2 linked regions of the Cohnella abietis genome follow. The protein of the gene in region 1 binds, or shares a complex with, the protein of each later gene. Links are inferred from orthologs where the notes say so. Each region holds a gene or a part of one and is shown on either strand. Other genes may lie near its edges.

Evidence for each region.
Region 2: the proteins of dnaB (region 1) and dnaG are in contact, whole or in part, in a crystal structure (PDB 2R6A), measured with the Geobacillus stearothermophilus proteins. The link is inferred for Cohnella abietis from one-to-one orthologs. Residues at the interface, in WP_033016901.1 of Geobacillus stearothermophilus: Ser13, Glu15, Ala16, Gln18, Glu91, Leu92, Asp94, Ala95, Val96, Pro97, Thr98, Ala99, Ala100, Asn101, Tyr104, Tyr105, Ile108; in WP_049624496.1 of Geobacillus stearothermophilus: Lys456, Leu457, Leu458, Pro459, Ala460, Asn463, Ala464, Leu467, Leu535, Leu536, Ile537, Ala538, Gln544, Glu545, Asp548, Tyr549, His552.

Annotation. Positions count from the first base shown.
Region 1 is NZ_AP019400.1:7,028,834-7,031,977, forward strand. What follows is about bases 1-2,816. They hold dnaB (replicative DNA helicase), read right to left. Parts: upstream 2,182-2,816; coding sequence 820-2,181; downstream 1-819. Other genes in these bases: KCTCHS21_RS30530 (adenylosuccinate synthase), read right to left, coding at 1-625; rplI (50S ribosomal protein L9), read right to left, coding at 2,186-2,629; KCTCHS21_RS30545 (DHH family phosphoesterase), read right to left, coding at 2,626-2,816. Also shown: more of KCTCHS21_RS30545, read right to left, coding at 2,817-3,144. UniProt on the Escherichia coli protein: The main replicative DNA helicase, it participates in initiation and elongation during chromosome replication. Travels ahead of the DNA replisome, separating dsDNA into templates for DNA synthesis.
Region 2 is NZ_AP019400.1:4,577,671-4,580,978, forward strand. Bases 1-2,980 are described here. They hold dnaG (DNA primase), read right to left. Parts: upstream 2,410-2,980; coding sequence 592-2,409; downstream 1-591. Other genes in these bases: rpoD (RNA polymerase sigma factor RpoD), read right to left, coding at 1-558; KCTCHS21_RS20200 (YaiI/YqxD family protein), read right to left, coding at 2,515-2,980. Outside these bases: more of KCTCHS21_RS20200, read right to left, coding at 2,981-2,985. UniProt on the Escherichia coli protein: RNA polymerase that catalyzes the synthesis of short RNA molecules used as primers for DNA polymerase during DNA replication.

The sequences.
Region 1 (3,144 bases):
CGTTAAGAATAACCGAAGTATCGGTTACGAAAGGACGAAGCAATTCAGCAAGCGCCAAGTAATCCTTAATGATGCTTTCAGCATCAAGTGGCTCACCGTTGTACATCTGAATAATAACTTGGTTCTTATCTTCGATTATGCTGCGTGCTTTTTCTGCGAATGATTCAGGAATCATTAGATCCGCGATACGAATACCGTTACGTGCAGCTTTGTCCATATAACAAGGGCCAATCCCTTTACGGGTTGTGCCGATTTTATTGTCAGCCTTACGGTCTTCCTCTAAAGCGTCGAGCACAAGGTGATATGGCATAATAACGTGAGCACGATCACTGATTTTCAGATTATCCGTTGAAAATCCATTGTCGCGTATATATTGAATTTCCTCCACCAAAGCTCCCGGATTAATAACCATTCCGTTCCCAATGACGCACAATTTATTCTGGTTAAATATACCGGAAGGTACCATTGTTAATTTGTACTTTTTATTCTCTATGAGGATAGTATGTCCGGCGTTATTACCGCCTTGATACCGAGCAACAACATCTGCCTTCTCGGCTAGAAAATCTGTAATCTTACCTTTGCCTTCGTCTCCCCATTGCGTACCTACAACAACGACTGTTGACAATACAATCCCTCCATCCGGAGTGTCTTCACACCGGCATGATAATGCCACCCGAAATCGCGAACGAGGCGATCAGGCAGCATGATAAGTGTAGCAACTACGACTTTGGAAGTCAACGGAAAAACGAACAATGCCGCGACTGCCTAATTAATTGTTCGGAATTCAGTCTAACTTTTAGCCCAATAACCAGCGTCTGACTAGGAAGCCTCATGAGATCGATCAAGGCTAACGAATTTATTATAATTTTTCAAAAATACAAGCTCAACGGTGCCGACGGGACCATTACGTTGCTTGGCAATGATAATCTCAATAATGTTTTTCTTCTCGGACTCTTTGTCGTAATAATCATCACGATATAAGAATGCAACGATATCGGCATCTTGCTCAATCGATCCCGATTCCCGAAGATCTGACATCATTGGGCGCTTGTCTTGCCGTTGCTCTACTCCCCGCGATAGCTGTGACAGGGCAATAACAGGAACCTCTAACTCACGCGCGATTTGCTTCAGCGTACGAGAAATCTCAGATACTTCCTGCTGACGATTCTCGCCGGCTTTGCCCCGCCCTTGAATAAGCTGAAGGTAATCGATAAGAATCATACCGAGGCCCTTCTCCTTCTTGAGTCGGCGACATTTTGCCCGAATGTCTGATACCGTAATACCTGGTGTATCATCGATGTAAATCTGAGCCTCGGACAAAGCACCAATCGCCATAGATAGCTTTTCCCAATCATCGCCTTCTAGATGCCCCGTTCTCATGCGTGTTGCGTCCACGTTAGATTCCGCGCAGATAATCCGCTGAACAAGCTGAGGGGCTGACATCTCCAGACTGAAGATAGCGACGGTCTCTGTAGAGCGAACAGCTACATTCTGGGCAATGTTCAGGGCAAACGCCGTCTTACCTACCGATGGACGAGCTGCGACTATGATAAGGTCATTGGGCTGGAATCCATTTGTCATTTTATCCAGATCAATAAACCCGGAAGGAATTCCTGATACCCCGCCCTTATGGTTATAGAGAAATTCAACCTTCTCGAATACTTCCATAAGAACGTCACGTATGCTGATGAAGCCAGTTGCACTCCGACGGCTCGAAATTTCCATAATCCGTGCCTCTGCATCATTTAGCAGAACGCCAACATCATCCTCTGTTGCATAACCATTGGAGACAATTTGCGTAGCGGTACGAATTAGACGTCTGAGAATGGACTTCTCTTCTACGATCTGAGCATAGTATTCCACGTTTGCTGCAGTTGGAACCGAGTTTGCCAGCTTAGCCAAATACATGACCCCGCCGATCTCATCCATCTGCCCTAAATCCTGAAGACGAGCAGTTAAGGTTACGAGATCGATGGGTTCATTATCGTCATTGAGAGCCACCATACCGTCAAAAATGCGCTGATGGGAGACACTATAGAAATCTTCTGCTTTCAAGCGCTCCATCGATGTAATAAGCGCCTCAGATTCAAGCAGTATGGCACCAAGAACGGCTTGCTCCGCCTCCAGATTTTGCGGAGGTATGCGATCGTATACTAGCTGCTGATCCCCGTTTCCGTTCATTGGGCTATTCCTCCACGACTTGTACGTTTACCGTGCCCTTCACATCAGGATACAGCTTCACGGTTACTTTCGTTACACCTAATACACGGATAGGATCTTCCAGCTCGATTTTTCTTTTGTCGATCGTTATTTTATGAGCTTCCAATGCTTCCGCTATTTGCTTGCTTGTAATCGCGCCGAACAACCGTCCGCCTTCTCCTGCCTTCGCTTTAATGACGATAGTCATCTCAGATAAGCGAGCGGCTAGAGCTTTAAACTCGTTCTTCTCTTCTTCCTTTTTCTTCTGGGCTGAAGCTACCTGCTGATCCAAAGTCTTCTTAGCTCCATCAGTTGCTATCTTTACAACGCCTTTAGGCAGCAAGAAATTACGCGCATAACCTTCGGATACCTCTTTAATTTCGCCCTTTTTCCCTTGGCCTTTAACATCCTGTAAGAAGATTACCTTCATTCAAATAAACCCTCTTCCTCTTCGAGATCTTTGAGTACTTGCTTTAATTTAACTGCTACATCGGCTACCGTTCCTTGAATCTGACAAGCAGCGTTCGTAAAATGTCCGCCGCCGCCAAGTCGTTCCATTACAATCTGTACATTGATCTGGCCTAGAGACCTTGCGCTAACCCCAACTGTGCCATCTGGTCGCAATCCAATAACGAATGAAGCCTTGATACCCGTCATATTGAGCAAAGTATCCGCTGCCTGCGCGATAAGTAGCTGTGGAAATTGTTTGCCCGTTTCAGCTACCGCTATTGCAATGCAATCCCGATAGGTTTCAGCGTTGCGAATAATTTCCGCTTTACGAATGTATTCCTCCAGATCCTCTTTCAGCATGCGCTGAATGAGAACCGAATCGGCACCGTTACGGCGAAGAAATGAAGCAGCTTCAAAGGTTCGTGACCCTGTGCGGAAGGCAAAGCTTTTGGTATCTACTGTTATCCCTGCTAGTAACGCTGTAGCTTCTCTAAC
Region 2 (3,308 bases), 2.5 Mb from region 1 along the record:
TTCGACCGCTTTAAGAAGACCCATATTCCCTTCCTGAATAAGATCCAGGAACAGCATACCCCGTCCAACGTAACGCTTCGCGATACTGACGACTAGACGAAGGTTGGCTTCTGCCAGCCTTTTTTTGGCTTCTTCGCCATCAGGTCCGCCAATTTCAATCTTCTTGGCTAGTTCAACCTCATCATCTGCACCAAGCAACGGCACTCGTCCGATTTCTTTAAGGTACATTCTCACGGGGTCATTAATTTTGATACCTGGTGGAAGCGAGAGATCGTCGTCGAAATTAAATTCGTCACGCTCTTCCTCTTCACCATTGTTATGACCGTGTGGTCTCTCGCGTCCCAGTTCATCGTGGTCATTGGAAACCTCGATACCGATATCCGCCAGCTGCTCGAAAAATTCGTCAATTTGCTCGGGGTCCTGATCAAATGGAGACAGCTTCTCCATGATGTCTTTATAGGTCAAGGAAGATTTCTTCTTACCTTGTTCGATCAGCTGAGCCTTAACCTGTTCTAGTGTCGCTTCCGTTTCCAATCCGGTGTGTTGATCGTTTGCCATTGCCGACTCCCTCCTCCCTGATCAGCCTGCGTATTACAATTGCTTACGCTGCTTTTCCAGGGATAAAATCTCTTTCAAAATTTGTGCCGCCTGTAATTTGTCTCCGGCTCGATCTGCACGGCGCATCTCTTCGTACTTCTGCTCAATAGAACCCTTTGATTCAGAAGCTCTTTCAATCGTGCGCAGAAAATCTTCCAATTCCTTCTCGCCATATGGGACTTCAATCAAAGCGATGGCACTGGCAGAACGTTCTAAACGGTCATCTTGCAGTACCGTAACGAATCGGCCTATATCAGGATCATTGCCTTGAGCGTAATAAGCATATAAATAAGCAGCTAAAGCCGCGTGATCCTCAATTAGAAAACGTTCGCCAAGCCTTTGCTGTACAAGGAGTGCCGTTTCTTTATCCTGCATCATCCAAGAAAGCAGCTGACGTTCCGCATTCACGTTTGCCGCACCAAGTGGCGGGTTCTTCGAGGTAGATCTGTTTTCATTCCATACATTATTCCACGATCCGGCTGGAATATCCCCTACGTTTCCCAATTTCTCCTGCTGTCTGAATTCGAGGCTTTCCTGCTTGAGTGTATCTAAGGATACACCAAACTCCTGAGCTAGCTCTTTAAGCAATAACTCGCGTTCCGTAGGGGAATCTTTCCTTGCTACGATTCTAACCGCATCGCGCAAGTAGCGAATCTTCCCATCTTCTTCTAGGAGTATATGGGATTTCCTTAAATATATAAGCTGAAATTTGACTGCGGAAACCGCCCCGTCAATGAATTCCCGAACAAAAGGCTCTGGTCCGTATGAAGATATATATTCATCTGGATCCATTCGATTAGGAAGTATGCTTACCCTTACACGGAAACCTGCCTCTTCTAACAAAGGTATGCTTTTATGTGCAGCAGCTTGTCCTGCATCATCTCCGTCATAGCATAGTATAACCTCGTCCGCAAAACGTTTAAGCATTGCTGCATGCTCTCCAGTTAGTGCTGTCCCCATCGTAGCTACCCCGTTATGAATACCAGCGGACCATGCTTTGATGACATCAACATAACCTTCGAATAATACAACCTGCCTTGCTCGGCGTATAGCCGGTCGAGCTTCATGCAATCGGTACAACGTTCGGCTCTTATTAAAAAGAGGGGTTTCTGGAGAATTAAGATATTTAGGCTGTCCGTCCGACATTAGTCGTCCCGCAAAAGCTATTGTATTTCCACTTGTATCATGAATCGGGAAAATAACCCTATCACGAAAGCGATCCACATAACCTTCTGCATCCTGTCTGCGAGACAGTAATCCGCCTGCCTCCATCTCAGCTAAGCTATAGCCTTTCCGTTCTAACGCTTGCGTAAGCGTGTCCCATCTAGCTGGAGCATAACCGATCCCAAAATGCTCAATTAAAGCATCATTAAAGCCACGTGAATGTAAGTATTCTCTTGCAAGCTTTGCCACTTCCATATTTTTCAGAAGATAATGATACAGTTTCAAGCTGTAATCGTGAGCTTCATGTAAAGTTTGCTTTTCTTTCTGGAAGGCAGAGGGCTCCTCAGTATTAGCAGTCGTCCACGTAATGGGAATGCCAGCTTCTTCTGCTAGCGCTTTGACTGCCTCAGGGAACGTTTCCCCTTCCATCTCCATCACAAACTTTATTACATTACCACCTTTGCCACAGCCATAACAATGAAAAATTTGTTTCTCCGGTGTGACCGTAAACGATGGTGTTTTTTCGGAATGAAAGGGACAGAGACCCTTCAAGTATTTGCCGTTTTTGGTCAGATGAACATATTTGCCTACGGTATCCGAAATTTCATGGCGACGCAGCACTTCATCAATAACCGTTTGGGGTATCATTCCGTAATTCATTAAAGCCACCTTATCTTCCCAGTGCAGAGGAACCGAACACATACCTCAGAGTGATTATCCACTCAATCGTTTTCTTGCACCTATTACATTTCGCTAAAGGTCGGGAATCTCCTGCAACCCTCGCAGCAGAGTTGTCAGTTTTTGTTGAAATCGGTCACGATCCTCATTGGTGAACGCCTTCGGGCCTTTAGTACGCGTACCACCTCGACGCAGACGCGCCGAAAAATGACGTTGCTCCAATAAGCCTTCGATGTCGGATTCCCGAATTTGCTTACCTCTCGGCGTTAATACAGCAGCACCCTTCGCTAGCCCCAGTGCAGCCAATCCATAATCGCCAGTAACAAGAATATCTTGCTTGGTCAGAACATTAGCGATATACAAATCTGCTGCTTGATCACTTGCGTCGACAGTAACTACTTCTACAGATGGCTCCGGTACCAGGACATGAGCATGACTCGAGACAAGCAGCGCTGTTGCTCCGCAGCTCCTCACCGTTCTGGCAATTTCCGTCTTAACCGGACAAGCATCGCCATCAACTACTACCCGATGACGTAGGACTGTCATCGACATCACCACACGATTCAACTAAAGTTTGCCGTAATATTATATACGCTAACTGTAATCAAAATCCTGCATTACCCTTATCAATTTTTATGTTCCCCATTTCATTGCCTTTGAAACTTACTCAGCAGTCGCAAAAGAGAATATTCTCATCATATTCCTTATATTTATACGTATTTAAAGGATTTTAAGTTACATTCGCCTTCATTTCATGCACATTTATACATTTTTCGACAAAAATATTTATATTTCATCATACAGAAAAACGATAAAAACAGCTTGTTTAGCAATAATCGTTCATAAAATGATCACAAAATGATCTGTTA